Regions from separate parts of the Aeromonas sp. 25-AL00135 genome, predicted to be linked through region 2. Evidence: predicted binding sites of a transcription regulator. Region 2 holds the regulator's gene; each other region holds the start of a gene.

Region 1 (5,410 bases), on a different contig from region 2:
AGTGATCAAGTCCACCAGCTCCGAGGTCAAATCCACGTTGGACTGCTCCAGCGCTGAAGATTTTATGCCACCAAACGTACCTGAATTAGGAGTGCCTGGCAATGCATCCCCTGAGAGCAAGGACTGCCGCCAGGATGTATCGCCAACCTGAGTCAATCCTTGCGAGTTGGCAAACTTGGCCAGCGCAACCATAGCCACTTTTAACGTCGTAGCATTACTGTATGTGGCAGAAACAACACCGTCTGGCGTAATTTCAACCTTTGTTAGACGGCCCACTGTCGCACCATCCTGAGTCAATTTGTTGACTTCAAAAGGTGAGTTGTATTGGGTAACAGTCCCAAGACGAATTTCCAACGTCTGAGTCGGATCTGCACCATTATTGATAATCCCTGCTCCACCAGCGCCATTGCCCAACGCAACAGTCTTGATAGGCGCAACCGGTATGGTTGTATCCAGCTTACCCGAGGGAGTAAATGTCATCTGCAGACCAGTGGGAATACCTGCACCTGGACTCGCCGTACCACCATTAATATTTATAGGCTTGTCTCCTTCATACATGAACATACTCCAAGTTCCCGGGTTCAAAGGCTGCCCCGCATTGGCCGGATCTTCATGGCGGACAAAATACTTGGTGATTGTATGGGGAGCACCAAGGGAATCATAAATAGTTACAGATGTTGAATGAGCATATGTTGACGAGTTAGTGCGATCAAAATTAGCGGGTAAAGTAGGCTTTGTTTTACTATCGATACTCAAGTTAAAACTTGCCTCCACCAATGAAGTCATTTTAGGCTCACCAGCCCTATCAGGTATTTGAATAGGCTTGGTCGCATTAATACTGACCGCCTTGGGCGTACCATCAGGATTAATTTCATAGCCTTGCAGGTAATGGCCCTGATTGTTGACCATATAGCTGTTTTCATTGAGCTTAAAGGCGCCGGCACGGGTATAGGTGCGATCCAGGTTGGTCAGGCCATCGGAGGTCACAAAGAATCCATTCCCCTGAATCGCCAGGTCCAGCGCGTTATTGGTAAATTGCAGCGCCCCCTGGTGGAACTGCTGGGCAACCGCACCGGTCGCCACACCGTTACCGACCTGAGTCTTGGCATTGACAAAGATGGAGTTGGCGTAGACATCCGCAAACTCGGCACGGGACTCTTTAAAGCCCATGGTGTTAACGTTGGCAATGTTGTTGGCGGTGACGTTCAAGTCTTTTTGTGCCGCGTTGACACCGCTCAAGGCATTGTTAAATGACATATCCAGCTCCTTAGATCGATGCTGTCGACGTGGTTTTTGACGGTGTAACCGTCGGATTTGAATTGGTGCCTGAAATTTGCAAAATATTGTTCAGATATTCGCTCCCCAGCCCTCTCAAGTTGAGGCGGGTCGGGTTGGTGGCATTGCCCAAGGCAACGCTATCCACTTTGGCATAAGCGTATGCAGCAATATTTTCCGACTTGCCATCAAGAGTACCGCTGGCTTTGACGACATACTTGCCTGCAGAAACTCGGTTACCAGCCTTGTCTGTACCATCCCAAGCAACTTCTACGTTACCTTTTTGCTCTCCTTCCAGAGGAAACTCTTTGATAACTTGTCCCTTTTCGTCTTCGATAGTGATTTTGATATTCGCATATTTATTAGTAGTGCCAACCGCTACGACTGCTGATAGTGGCCCCTCTTTGTCTAAATAGCTTATATTGCTTGGCAGTAGCACATTTTGACCTACCAAAGAGGATGCTTGCAGGGCTTGACTGGAAATCATCTGGTCATTGAGTTTCCCCATCTGGGTAGACAAACTACTAATCCCCTCCGAAGTTGACATGGACGCCATTTGGGAAAGCATCTGGGCATTGTCGACAGGCTTGAAGGGGTCTTGATACGATAATTGCATTGTTAGCAGCTTCATAAATGAAGCCTGATCCAGCTCTTTCTTCGGCGCCGTTGTGCTGCCTGTCGTCTGGGTCGTGGTACGGCTGATGCCGTTCACATTATTGGTTGTATCGACCATGCTGCATCCCTCCTATCAGGACTTGCCAAGCTGGAGCGTCTGCTGCAGCATCTTCTTGGCCGAATCTGCAACCTGTACGTTGGTCTGGTAGCTGCGCGAGGCGTTGATCATGTCGGCCATCTCTTCAACCATGTTGACGTTTGGCTTGAAGATAAAACCGTCTTTATCCGCCATCGGGTGGTTGGGGTTGTACTCCTTGAGCAGTGGCGCCTTGCTCTCGACAATCCCCTTCACCTCAACCCCGACCGAGCCCTGCTTGTCAGACATCGCCTGATCGAGCTGGGCGGCAAAGACTGGCCGCCTGGCGTGGTAAGTATTTTCCACACTGGAGCTGACGCTGTCCGCGTTGGCCATGTTGCTGGCAACCGTGTTGAGGCGCACTGACTGTGCGCTCATAGCCGAGCCTGCTATGTCAAAGACCTTGAACAAACTCATCACTGCTCTCCTTTCAGGGCCTTGAGCAGGCCACTGATTTTGCTATTCATAAATTCAAGGGAGGTTTGATACTCGAGGCTATTGCGCAGAAATTCGCTGCGCTCCTGCTGCACATCGACTGTATTGCCGTCACCGGTATCCGGTTGCAGCGGGTTGCGATATTGCACGGTACCTGGGGCGTCCATATTCAAGGCAAAGTGCTTTTCGCTGGTCGTTGCCAAACCAAACCCCTGATGCGACTGGGCCTCCTGCAATGCCTGAGCAAAATTGATATCCCTGGCTTTGAAGCCCGGGGTATCTGCGTTGGCAATATTGCTGGAAAGCACCTCAGCACGCTTGGCGCGAACGCTTATGGTGTGTTGATGCACACCGAATGCCTTGTCAAATGAAAGAGCCATAGCACACCTCCTGCTTGGTTTATTTTGTTTGCAAGAGGCGTGCCATAAGCAAATCACTCAGATCGATGGTTTGGGTATGAGCACATTTCAGACCGAAAACGGCAGGAGCATCTCGTGCATTGAGTCAGACGGCATCATTTGGCCACCTTAAGGTTTCAACCACTTTTGCAGTGGCGAGATATGGTAGGTAAATAGAAAGACTGAGCTGTAGATAAAGAAAGAGGGAAGCTCGTAGCTTCCCTCTTTGCATGAACTGGCAATATTCGGCAGACCCCGAATATCAGGGCCCTCAAGCCTATTTGACCTTGTAGACAATCCCCGGATTACAGCGGATCATCTCAAACCGATCGGTCAACCCGGCCAGTGACTCCGACGCTCCCAGCATCAGATATCCACCGGGGTTGAGACTGGCAGCAAACTGGTTGAGGATCTTCGACTTCACTTCCGGCGCAAAATAGATGAGCACGTTACGGCAAAAAATAATGTCAAACTTGCCGAGCAGACTATAGCTCTCCAACAAGTTGAGTGGCCGGAAGGTGGTCAATTTTCTGACTCGCTCGGCAACCCGCATCTTGTTGTCACCGTAAGGCTCAAAAAACATCTTCTTGCGCTCCGGTGACAAACCGCGCGCCAGAGCAAGGCTATCGTAAACGCCTTCCTTACACTGATTGAGCATGGTCGTCGAAATATCCGTCCCGACAATCTGCACGCCACCAGGCAAGGTACCCGGCTTTTTCATCTGCTGCTCCAGTGCCGTCATGGCAATGGAATAGGGCTCCTGACCTGACGAGGAAGCGGCTGACCAGATCTTGATGGGGCGGCCACTTTTCCCCAACTCGGGGAAAATCTTGTCAGTAAGAAGCTGAAACGGGTAAGTATCACGAAACCAGAGGGTCTCGTTGGTCGTCATGGCATCTACTACGGCCATTTTCAGGTCACGCTCTCGCACACTCATTGCACGGGTAACCAGATCAGACAGACTCTCGATGCCAAACTGAGCCATCAAAGGTGAAAGACGGCTCTTCACCAGATACTGTTTGTTATCCCCCAGCACAATTCCGCTCTGTACCGCCAGAAAGTTGCTGAACTGTTTGTATAAGTCGTCCGAAAGTGTCTTCATGCAGCTGTTCTTCTTTATTAGAGTGCGTTTTGTACGGCCTTGGCCAATTCATCAGGCTGGAACTTGGCGATAAAATTGTTCGCACCAACTTTCTGCACCATTGCCTGGTTGAATACTCCACTGAGCGAGGTATGCAGAATAACATGCAAATCCTTGAGATTGGGATTATTCCGGATCTCGGCAGTGAAGGTATAGCCATCCATTTCCGGCATTTCGATATCCGAAATAACCAGCGCAACCTGATCCTTGATAGGACCATTTTTGGTCATTTCCAGCAGCATGTTCAATGCTTCGCGGCCATCTTTTGCCAACACGCACTCGACACCGATGGCCTCAAGCGCACGTTGTACCTGTTTGCGTGCCACTGAGGAGTCATCCGCAACAAGAACAGGACGCCCCAGAGTCGGGTGGTCGACACTGGCCTGAACCAGCTCCTCACTAACATCCGTTGCAACCGGCGAAATTTCGTTCAATATCCGCTCAACATCAAGGATTTCGACCAACTCGCCATCGACTTCAGTCACGGCTGTCATGTAGTTGATGCGACCCGCACCTTTGGGCGGAGGCAGGATGGATTCCCAGTTCATATTGATGATGCGCTCGACCGAATGCACCAGAAAACCCTGAATAGAGCGGTTGTACTCGGAGATGATAATGAAGCATTTGCTCAGATCATCAATCGGGCGTTTACCAACTGCCATGCTGAGATCGATGACCGAGATAGTCTGGCCACGAATATGTGCGACCCCGCGGATGCAGGAGTTCAATTTGGGCATCACGGTCAAGGGGGGACACTGCAACACTTCACGCACTTTGAATACGTTGATGCCAAATCTTTGACGTCCATTGAGACGAAACAACAACAACTCCAGCCGGTTTTGCCCCACTAGCTGGGTACGTTGGTTGACCGAGTCCAGGATACTGGCCATAAACACTCCCTAAAAACGCTTGGCATTAATCATGCATGCGTGATGGATTGCGTCAGACTATCGATGTGACAACGAACAGATTCTGAAGCAATCATAGTTAAATATGGTGATATGCGTGAACAACTTATCGACCAACGAGCGAAAATGATTAACCGACTTTTACTCATCAGCCTCTTTTTTGGCAGCATATCTTCCAGCTACGCCTCGGACGTCACTACTTATCTGCAAGAAAAGGCACAAGAGTTCGTTTACAGCCAGCTGGATATTCCGTTGGATGCCAGAGCCGAGGTCACCTCTGCCACGCTGGATGGACGGCTCCCACTGACCCGCTGCGAAGATCTGCTCACTATCAGCTTACCAGCAAAAATGGAAATTCGCCGTAATACAACAGTTTACCTTAAATGTGAGGAAGACAAACCCTGGGACGTCTATCTCCCGGTACGGGTCAGCATTCAAAAACCCTATGTCACTGTGACCAACCCCATCGCCAAGGGGGACCTGCTGAGTGAAAGCCAGCTGG
Region 2 (5,410 bases):
CAGGCCGAACTGTTTGCCCGTATCTGTGATCAGCTGGAGGCGGAAGATCTGGTGGAGAGCGGCTTCAGAGCCTCACTGCAGGAGCGGGAGCGGATCGTCTCCACCATGCTGGGAGAAGGGATCGCCCTGCCCCACTCCCTCGGTCTGCTGGCGCGCCGCACTCTGGTTTACACCGTACTGGCCCCGCAGGGGATCGACTGGGGCAACGGAGAAATCGCGACGCTCATCTTCGTGCTGGCCATCAGCAAGGCCGACTACGAGGAGGCGATGGGTCTCTACGACCTGTTTCTGGCACTGATGAACGAAAAAGCCAGCAGGAATCTGCTGGCTTGTCGGGATTTTGCCAACTTCAAAACGCTGGCGCGTACCGGTTCATAACATAAAACAAGGAGTGACTACTCCTCGTTGAAGCCGGAAGTGAACAGCTCCACCACGGCGGCCAGGGCCTCGACCTCTTCGGGGCCCTCAACCTGTACTTCCACCTGCCGCCCTTGCGCCGAATCCAGCATCAGCAGGCCGATGATGCTGTCAGCATCGGCCTCCACACCATCTTCATTGCGCAGTAGCACGTGGGCATCGAAACCCTGCACCAGCTCGAACAGCATCATGGCAGGTCTGGCATGAATACCCAGCTTGTTTTTCACTTCAACCGAGGCGGAAACAGTCATCGGGTCGTCCTATTGGTCCGTCAGGATTGGGGGGCACTCTTGTCGAGAGTGCGGTGGCGGATCTGCACGTTCTTGCCAAGCAAACGGAATGCACTGGCCAGCCGCTCTGCAATAAAGACCGAGCGGTGCTGACCACCGGTGCAACCGATGCCGACCGTGAGGTAGCTGCGATTGTTGCGCTCCAGATGGGGCAACCAGGTCGCCAGCATATTTTCGATCTGCTGGGTAAACAGCATCACATCAGCTTGCGCCGAGAGGTAGTTGGCAACCGGCTCATCCTTGCCGGTGAACGGCTTGAGCTCGGGGATCCAGTGCGGATTGGGCAGGAAGCGGGCATCGAACACGAAGTCGGCATCCTTGGGAATGCCGTACTTGAAGCCGAACGACTCGAACACCAGCACCAGCTCGTTCTCTTTCTTGCCGAGTACCCGGGTTTTGATGAGCTCGCTCAGGTCGTGAATGCTGAGGGTGGTGGTGTCGATGCGCAGGTCAGCGGTCGAGGAGAGTGGCGCCAGCAGGTGGGTCTCCTCCCGAATCGCCTCATCCAGCGACAGCTTGTTGCGTGAGAGGGGGTGCAGGCGGCGGCTCTCGCCATAGCGCTTGAGCAGGGTGCCGTTGTCGGCATCGAAGAAAAAGCTGGAGAACTCTACCCGCCCCTCATTACGCACCTGAGCCAGCAGATTTTCCAGTTTCTCCGGATCGCTCGGCAGGTTGCGCACATCGATACTGACCGCCAATTTGTCGTACTGGCTCTCCACCGAGACAATCAGCTGGGGCAGCAGATTGACCGGCAGGTTGTCCACACAGTAGTAACCCAGATCTTCCAGCACTCGCAGGGCTACCGTTTTACCGGAGCCCGAGCGTCCACTTACCACGATTAACTGCATCTTGTTCCCTCACGCCAAAACGGGTGTCTCATCCTTGGCCTGCTGTCAGGCCGAGGTCATGATCTGATAGAGCTCTTCGTCGCTGGTTGCCTGACGCAACTGGCGGCAAACCGCCTTGTCACCCAGCTTGGAAGCCATCAGAGAAAGGGTCTTGAGATGCTGCTTGCACTCGCTTTCCGGCACCAGCAAGGCAAACAGCAGGTCAACCGGTTGATTGTCGATGGAGTCGAAAGGAATAGGGTCGGCAAAGGTCATCAGGATCGCGGTTGGCGGGAACTCATCGTCAATGCGACCGTGGGGGATCGCAATACCGGCACCGATCCCGGTACTACCCATTTTTTCGCGGGCCAGCAAGCATTCAAACAGCGCCTGACGGGAGGTGCCAAGGCGTTCGGCGGCCAGCTCGCTGATGATTTCGAGGGCGCGTTTCTTGCTGGTACAAGGGACTGCACTCTTGGTGCAGTCCCGACTCAGTATGTGTTCAAGTTGCATGGTTATTTTTTATTTAACTTATCTTTGTGCTTGATGATCTGCCTGTCCAGCTTGTCGAGCAAGGTGTCTATCGCAGCATACATATCGGCATGTTCAGAGTTGGCAAACACTTCGCCACCGCTGACGTGCAATTTGGCTTCCGCTATCTGGTTCAGTTTTTCCACGCTAAGCACCACATGAACATTGTTGATGTGGTCGAAGTGACGCTCGAGTTTGGCAAATTTGTTGTTCACATAATCACGCAGAGCTTCGGTGATCTCGACATGGTGTCCGGTCAGGTTAATTTGCATAACATCATCCTTTTGTTTGCCTAAACCAGGCGTTTGCGCTGATTGGAAGGTGGGATAAACAAGGATTCGCGATACTTAGCGATCGTGCGTCTCGCCACCATAATACCCTGTTCGGCCAGCAAATCCGCGATCTTGCTATCACTTAACGGCTTGGCAGGATTCTCTGCCGTGACCAGCTTCTTGATGAGCGCGCGAATTGCGGTCGATGAGCACTCTCCTCCTCCTTCGGTGTTCACATGGCTGGAGAAAAAAAACTTCAATTCGAAGATACCACGGGGGGTATGCATGTACTTCTGGGTCGTCACCCGGGAGATGGTCGACTCATGCATCTCTACCGCTTCGGCGATGTCATTGAGCACCATCGGCTTCATCGCCTCTTCACCATACTCGAAAAAGCCCTGTTGCTGCTCGACAATGCAACTGGCCACTTTCAGCAGGGTGTCATTGCGACTTTCCAGGCTCTTGATGAACCACTTGGCTTCCTGCAAATGGGAGCGGATAAACTGGGTGTCGGTGCTGCTGCGGGCGTTGCGGGCCATGGCGGCATAGGTCTCGTTGACCCGGATGCGGGGGGCAGAGTCGGGATTGAGCTCGACCACCCACTTGCTGCCCTTCTTGACCACGGAGACGTCGGGGATCACGTACTGGGAGTCGCTCTGGATGATGCCATTGCCGGGGCGCGGCTCCAGCAGCTGGATCAGATCCAGCACCTCCTTGAGGTCGCTCTCTTTGAGTTTTGTCTTGCGGGCGAGGGTGCGGTAATCCCGGTTGCCGAGCAGCTCCATGTGCTCGAGGATCACCTCCTTGGCCTCGTTGAGCCAGGGGGTCTGCGGGTCATACTGATCCAGCTGGATCAGCAAACACTCCTGCACAGAACGGGCAGCAATACCGACCGGATCGAAGTGCTGCACCCGCTTGAGTACCGCCTCGACCTCATCGAGCTCCACCTCTACGTCATCGCTGGTGACGGCTGCCTGGATATCCTCCAGCGCAACGGTCAGATAACCGGATTCGTCGATGGCATCGATAATGGCGAGCGCGATGGCAGCATCCACATCGCTGAACGGTGTGAGCCGCATCTGCCACAGCAGATAATCCTGCAGGTTTTCGGTGGTTTCACCCTGATAGACGCTATCTTCCCCATCGTGGATGGGGCCCGCGCTCTGGGCGGTGCCGGCAGAGTAAACCTCGTCCCAGGTGGTATCCACCGGCAACTCATCCGGCATCTGCTCCTGAGCCATGGCATCGCTGGAATCCAGCTGGCTGGCATCGACCGGCGCTTCCGGACTGGTCTCTTGCGCCTCGCTCTCTTCCTGCTCCAGCAGAGGGTTGTTTTCGAGCGCTTGCTGAATTTCCTGCTGAAGTTCCAGAGTGGAGAGCTGGAGCAGACGAATCGCTTGTTGTAATTGCGGCGTCATGGTCAGGGACTGACCGAGACGCAACTGTAATGTCGGCTTCATCTACGTCGGGATATCCTTATGTTCAGCGAGGCACTCGTCAAAGGAAATGAAGGCATGCCCCCTTACTATAGACTGAATTGATCGCCCAAATAGACGCGCTTGACCTGCTCATCGGCAAGGATGTCAGCCGGTGCACCTTCGGCAATCATCTTGCCGTGGCTGACGATATAGGCCTTCTCACATACGTCCAGAGTCTCTCTGACGTTGTGGTCGGTAATCAAGACGCCAAGGCCTCTATCTTTCAGATGCTGAATGATCTTCTTGATGTCTATCACAGAAATCGGGTCAACCCCTGCAAAGGGTTCATCCAGCAGAATAAAACGCGGCTCAGCCGCCAGCGCACGGGCGATCTCGACTCGACGGCGCTCACCGCCGGAGAGGCTCTGACCCAGGTTGTCGCGAATGTGGGTGATGTTGAACTCTTCCAGCAGTTGCTGAACCTTGTCCTCACGCTCCTCGCGACTCAACCCCTTGCGGGTCTGCATCACGCCCATCAGGTTGTCGAACACCGACAGGCGACGGAAGATGGAGGCCTCCTGCGGCAGGTAACCGATGCCATTGCGCGCCCGCACATGCATGGGCTGCAGGCTGATGTCCTGATCGTCGATGGTGATGAGACCGGCATCGCGCTGCACCAGCCCCACGATCATGTAGAAGGAGGTGGTCTTGCCCGCCCCGTTGGGGCCGAGCAGGCCGACAATCTGGCCGGTGCCCACTTCAAGGCTGACGTCACTCACCACCATGCGGCGCTTGTAGCTCTTCTGCAGGCCCACTGCTTTTAACACTGCCATGGCTTATTTTCCCTACTTCTTCTGGTCGGCGGGCTTGTCGAAATTCTCTACCTGATCCGGCAGGAACACGGTTTTGACCCGCTGGCTCGGGCTCTTGCTCTCGGCAATCATCTTCTGTTTGACGATGTCGTAGCGGATCAGATCGCCATTGACCTGGCTATCTTCCTGCTTGAGCTGACCGTTGCCGGTGATGGTCACCAGCCGGTTCTTCAGCTCGTAGCGGATAGTGTTGCCGTGGGCATTGACCGGCTTGCCGTTATCCAGGATCTGGAAGAAGGTGGCGGGCTTGCCGTAGGCAGTCATCACCTCAGCCCCTTTCTCGCCGGAACGGGTCACTACCACCTTGTCAGCCTTGATCCGGATGGTGCCCTGATTGATGGTCACATCCTCTTCGAAGGTGATGCGGTTGTCCTGCATCTCGGCCACCTGTTTGACGGCATCGACGTAGACCTTCTCGGCAAAGTCGGACTCTTTGGCGGTCACCGCACCACACAACAACAGGGCTGCGAGGGCCAGATTAGCGTTTTTCATTGAAATAGATGGCATGGCCTTGATCCAGTAACTCAAAATATTTGCGGTCCAGATGGCCCTTGAGGCCAACCCCTTGGGTCTGGAAATCCCGACCCAGAATGTTCACTTCCCGGTTGCTGCGCACATCCTGTGTCACCAGATCCAGCTCCAGATAGGGAGTATCCAGTGTGGAGATGAAAGAGGTAGGTAGCAGACCATCCAGATGCACCTTGTCCCGCAGGATGACGTTGTCGCCGGTGTTGAGCACGCCGGTTTCGGCGGTCACCTTCCACTCGGCAGCACCCTGATCGT
Region 3 (5,410 bases), on a different contig from region 2:
AAGGCGCCTCGCTGGTAGGCGTTGACCGCGCTGTCGAGATCCGAGTGGGCGGTCATGATGATGATGGGCAGGTCGGCCTGACGGCGGTGGATCTGCTCCAGCAAGCTCAGGCCGTCGATGCCGGGCATCCGGATATCGGAGAGGATGACATCTGGCGAGCGCAGCTCAAGAGCGTGTAGCAGCGCTTCGCCATCGGCAAAGCTTTCGCAGTTGAAGCCTTCGCTGCCGAGAGTGCGCTCCAGCACCCAGCGGATAGAACTGTCGTCATCGACGATCCACACTTTGGCGGTCATGGGGTTCCCTTACTTGCGAAGCGGTAGAAAAATGGTGAATTCGGTGTGGCCCGGCCAGCTGATGCAATCGATCCGCCCCTTGTGCTGGTCGATCAGGTTCTGGGCGATAGAGAGGCCGAGCCCGGTTCCCCCCTCCTTGCCAGTGATCATCGGGTAGAACAGGGTGTCGCGAATGGCATCGGGAATACCGGGGCCGTTGTCGATGATCTTGATCTCCGCCGCCAGCCGGTAACGCTGGCCGTGGATGGTGATCTGGAACGCGGTGCGGGTCTTGATACGGATAAGCCCGGTCTGATCCCCCAGTGCTTCGGCGGCGTTGCGCACTATGTTGAGAAACGCCTGCTGCAGCTGATCCGGCTCCATCTCGAATTCGGGGATGCTGGGATCGTAATCCCGTTCGATGCGAACAGAGGGAGGGAGTTCGAGCTCCACCAGTCGGCGTACCTGCTCCAGCACCGAATGGACATTATGCATCTGGTGACGGCCAGGGCGCTGGGGGCCAAGCAGCCGATCGACCAGCACCCGCAGCCGGTCGGCCTGCTCGATGATGATGCCGGTATATTCGCGCAGCGCCGGATCCGGCAGCTCTTTTTGCAGCAGCTGCGCCGCGCCGCGCAGGCCGCCGAGGGGATTCTTGATTTCGTGGGCCAGCCCGCGCACCAGCTCCTTGGCCGCCAGCTGCTGGGCATGTTGTTGCTGTTCCTGACTGATCTTCTTCTGCTGGTCGATCTTGCGCAGCTCCACCACCAGCAGACGCTGTTCGTGGTCGGCCATCGGGGTGGCGCTCAGCTCCACCAGTCGCGGTTCTCCCTCTACCACCAGAGTCACTTCGCTATCGGTAAAGCCCTGCCCTGACACGAGGCACTGCTTGAGCCGCTGCAAATCGAGGGAGATATGTTCCAGCAGATGGGGCAGTTCGATGCCGATCAGCCGGCGTTCACTGAGGGAGAGCAGCTGTTCAGCCGCCGGGTTGACGAACTGGATGCAGAGCCGCTCATCCATCAGGATCACGGCGGTCAGCAAATTATCCAAGAGTGTTTTGGCGTTGTCCGAGCGGGTTGGCACAGGTTTCTCCCTAAAACGGTGCTACACACCTGTTATGCACCGATATGGTGCATAGAGTTTACCCGCATCGGTGCGCTATATCACCCCTAGTCGGCTTTGGGGGTGGGTTTGGGAGCCGGCGTCACGCTCGCTCTATGCAGGTAAAAGGTGACTGCACTGGATTTAGCAAGGATCGTACCGTCTTTGGCGAGCAGCTCGAGCTGAGCTTCGTGGGCGCCGCGATCGACGTTTTCGACGCGGACAGAGAGGCTGTTGCTGACGATGGGGGCGGCTTTGCCATCCAGGGTCAGGCGCACATCATACTGGGTCGGAGGTTTGGGGCTGATGGTGCCCTGAAAGACGATGTTGCCTGTGTTGTCGCGTAGGGTGCTGCCCTGTTCCGGGGAGAGCAGTTCGATAGTCAGCTTGGCCGCCTCTTTCTCTTTCTTGGCATCGGCGCCGGTCAGGCTGTTGAAGTTATCCACCTGCACCGATCTGGGCGCGCTGCTGCCCAGCAGCGGGGCGACCCGCAGATCGACCTCTTTGGCGTTTTTGCCGGGTGGTGGCGCATCCGAGTAGTGGGTGATGCCATTACCATCGACCCAGGAGTAGACCTTGGCCGCGTCCGCACCGAACGAGGTCAGCAACAGGAGGCTGAGCACCCCTATGCCATGCTTGTTGTTCATCCATCTCTCCTTGACGGTATTTTGCTTAATCCTATCAGAGAAAAAACCCGCCAGATGGCGGGTTTTGTCACGATTAAGCAAGCTGACCAGATTTAAACGGCCAGTCTGCTGAGACTTAGACGGAGTAGTACAGTTCGAACTCCAGCGGGTGCGGGGTCATGCGCACACGGTCAACATCCTGCTGTTTCAGTTCCAGATAGGAGTTGATGAAGTCATCGCTGAACACGCCGCCACGGGTCAGGAACTCGCGGTCAGCATCCAGAGCGGCCAGGGCTTCGTCCAGAGAACCGGCAACGGTCGGCACTTCTGCGGCTTCTTCCGGCGGCAGGTCGTACAAGTTCTTGTCCATGGCATCGCCCGGATGGATCTTGTTGATGATACCGTCCAGACCGGCCATCAGCTGGGCTGCGAAGGCCAGGTACGGGTTGGCAGCCGGATCCGGGAAGCGCACTTCGATACGACGGGCTTTCGGGCTCGGTACCACCGGGATACGGATGGAGGCAGAGCGGTTGCGGGCAGAGTAGGCCAGCATGACCGGTGCTTCATAACCCGGAACCAGACGCTTGTAGGAGTTGGTGGTCGGGTTGGCGAAGGCGTTGATGGCCTTGGCGTGCTTGATGATACCGCCGATGTAGTGCAGAGCCATCTCGGACAGACCGCCGTACAGGTCACCAGCGAACAGGTTGACGCCGTTCTTGGCCAGAGACTGGTGGCAGTGCATGCCGGAGCCGTTGTCACCGAACATGGGTTTCGGCATGAAGGTCACGGTCTTGTTGTAGGCGTGGGCCACGTTGTGGATCACGTACTTCAGTACCTGCACTTCGTCAGCTTTCAGCGTAAGAGTGTTGAAGCGGGTAGCGATTTCGTTCTGGCCGGCAGTGGCCACTTCGTGGTGGTGAGCTTCAACGACCTGGCCCATCTCTTCCAGCACCAGACACATGGCGGCGCGGATATCCTGGGAGGAGTCGACCGGTGCAACCGGGAAGTAACCGCCTTTCACGAACGGACGGTGACCCTTGTTGCCATGCTCATAGGCAGTGCCGGAGTTCCATGCGGCTTCTTCAGATTCGATTTTCACGAAGCTGTGGCCCATGGTGTTGGAGAAAGTAATGTTGTCGAACATGAAGAATTCCGGCTCCGGCCCGAACAGCACGGTGTCAGCGATGCCGCTGGACTTTAGGAAATCTTCTGCACGCTTGGCGATGGAGCGCGGATCGCGGTCGTAGCCCTGCATGGTGGCAGGCTCCAGTACGTCACAAACGATGTTCAGGGTGGTCTCTTCGGTGAACGGGTCCAGTTTGGCGGAGGCTGCGTCCGGCATCAGTACCATGTCGGATTCGTTGATGCCCTTCCAGCCGCCGATGGAGGAACCATCGAACATCTTGCCGTCTTCGAAGAAATCTTCATCAACCTGGTGAGCAGGGATGGATACATGCTGCTCTTTACCCTTGGTGTCGGTAAAGCGCAGATCAACAAACTTGACTTCGTGTTCCTGGATCAGGGCCAAAACGTTCTGGGCTGACATGCTAAGTAACCTCCGGTGTTAAAACTCTCTGGGTGAATGCGTCGTCGTATTCACATAAGCCAGTATCGTGCCAAGTTTGTGACAGCTTGATTTCAGGGCAATCTCGCTGAAGAGGCTCCCCAAAAACAGGCGATCTCGACTCGCGTTGCATCAATTTAGTGCGATGGTGGATCGTTTTGGTGCACTGTAATGGTGCGCGAAATACGGTCACCGCCCATCTAAGCAGGGTTTGTCAGAGAGGTCTATGATCCAGATCTGTTGTTATGCGCGAATGTACTGCAATTCTGCTAGGCAGATCACAAAGGCAAGAGTACAATTAGCGCCCAATTTTACCCGGTGATTGAGGCGAGAATGTTAGAGAATTTACGCAATATTGCGATTATTGCGCACGTTGACCACGGCAAAACGACTCTGGTTGATAAGCTGCTGCAGCAGTCCGGCACCCTGGACCGCTCCACGGAAGGCCAGGAACGGATCATGGACTCCAATGATCTGGAACGGGAACGTGGCATCACCATTCTCGCCAAGAACACTGCGATCCGCTGGAATGACTACCGTATCAACATCGTTGATACCCCGGGTCACGCCGACTTCGGTGGTGAAGTAGAGCGCGTACTGTCCATGGTTGACTCCGTGCTGCTGCTGGTTGACGCCGTAGACGGCCCGATGCCGCAAACCCGTTTCGTGACCCAGAAAGCGTTCGCTCAGGGTCTGAAGCCGATCGTGGTCATCAACAAGGTTGACCGTCCGGGTGCTCGTCCTGACTGGGTAATGGATCAGGTATTCGACCTGTTCGACAACCTGGGCGCGACTGACGAACAGCTGGATTTCAAAGTTGTTTACGCCTCTGCACTGAACGGTTGGGCCACCATGGATCAGGACGTCGAGTCCGAGAACATGGAGCCGCTGTTCCAGGCCATCGTTGACAACGTTGAAGCGCCGAAGGCTGATGCCGAAGGTGGTTTCCAGATGCAGATCTCCCAGCTGGACTACAACTCCTACGTGGGCGTTATCGGTATCGGCCGTATCACCCGTGGTCGCGTCAAGACCAACCAGCAAGTCACCATCGTTGGTGCTGACGGCAAGACCCGTAACGGTAAAGTCGGTCAGGTGCTGGGTTACCTGGGTCTGTCCCGTACTGAAGTTACCGACGCGCAAGCGGGTGACATCATCGCTATTACCGGTCTGGGCGAGCTGAAAATCTCCGACACCATCTGTGATAACGGTGCCGTTGAAGCCCTGCCGCCGCTCTCCGTTGACGAGCCGACCGTGAACATGACCTTCCAGGTCAACACCTCACCGTTCGCCGGTAAAGAGGGCAAGTTCGTGACCTCCCGTAACATTCTGGAGCGTCTGAACCAGGAGCTGGTCCACAACGTGGCTCTGCGTGTGGAAGAGACTGATGATCCGGACAAGTTCCGTGTATCCGGTCGTGGTGAACTGCACCTCTCCATCCTGATCGAAAACATGCGTCGCGAAGGTTACGAACTGGCTGTGTCCCGTCCGGAAGTAATCCTGCGTACCGTTGATGGCGTTCTGCAAGAACCGTTCGAAACCGTAACGGTGGACGTTGAAGAAGCGCACCAGGGTTCCGTGATGGAGCAACTGGGTCTGCGTAAAGGCGAAATGACCAACATGACCCCGGATGGCAAGGGCCGTGTCCGTCTGGACTTCATGATCCCGAGCCGTGGCCTGATCGGTTTCCAGACCGAGTTCATGACCATGACCTCAGGTACCGGTCTGCTGTACCACACCTTCGACCACTACGGTCCGCACAAGGGTGGCAGCATCGGCGAGCGTCAGAACGGCGTGCTGATCTCCAACGCAACCGGTAAGGCTCTGACCTACGCCCTGTTCGGTCT

The links. The regulator sigma-54, encoded in region 2, starts transcription at its own class of promoters, with help from an activator protein. The targets are predictions, from matches to a motif close to TGGCACNGTTTTNGCTT.
Region 1: the regulator sigma-54 is predicted to act here: its motif matches at 2,870-2,886, upstream of flgB (flagellar basal body rod protein FlgB).
Region 3: the regulator sigma-54 is predicted to act here: its motif matches at 3,605-3,621, upstream of glnA (glutamate--ammonia ligase).

Annotation. Positions count from the first base shown of each region.
Region 1 is NZ_JBSTYQ010000004.1:35,694-41,103, forward strand. Features, by position in the region: gene flgE (flagellar hook protein FlgE) at 1-1,257, opposite strand, end outside; gene ACW5XC_RS04365 (flagellar hook assembly protein FlgD) at 1,268-2,008, opposite strand; gene flgC (flagellar basal body rod protein FlgC) at 2,024-2,443, opposite strand; gene flgB (flagellar basal body rod protein FlgB) at 2,443-2,841, opposite strand; gene ACW5XC_RS04380 (CheR family methyltransferase) at 3,137-3,961, opposite strand; gene ACW5XC_RS04385 (chemotaxis protein CheV) at 3,979-4,890, opposite strand; gene flgA (flagellar basal body P-ring formation chaperone FlgA) at 5,035-5,410, shown strand, end outside.
Region 2 is NZ_JBSTYQ010000007.1:95,320-100,729, reverse strand. Features, by position in the region: gene ACW5XC_RS08295 (BglG family transcription antiterminator) at 1-378, shown strand, start outside; gene npr (PTS phosphocarrier protein NPr) at 396-668, opposite strand; gene rapZ (RNase adapter RapZ) at 689-1,555, opposite strand; gene ptsN (PTS IIA-like nitrogen regulatory protein PtsN) at 1,601-2,047, opposite strand; gene hpf (ribosome hibernation promoting factor) at 2,050-2,337, opposite strand; gene ACW5XC_RS08270 (RNA polymerase factor sigma-54) at 2,358-3,797, opposite strand; gene lptB (LPS export ABC transporter ATP-binding protein) at 3,863-4,588, opposite strand; gene lptA (lipopolysaccharide transport periplasmic protein LptA) at 4,601-5,119, opposite strand; gene lptC (LPS export ABC transporter periplasmic protein LptC) at 5,106-5,410, opposite strand, start outside.
Region 3 is NZ_JBSTYQ010000015.1:59,927-65,336, forward strand. Features, by position in the region: gene glnG (nitrogen regulation protein NR(I)) at 1-293, opposite strand, end outside; gene glnL (nitrogen regulation protein NR(II)) at 303-1,358, opposite strand; gene ACW5XC_RS14795 (DUF4124 domain-containing protein) at 1,445-2,023, opposite strand; gene glnA (glutamate--ammonia ligase) at 2,139-3,548, opposite strand; gene typA (translational GTPase TypA) at 3,900-5,410, shown strand, end outside.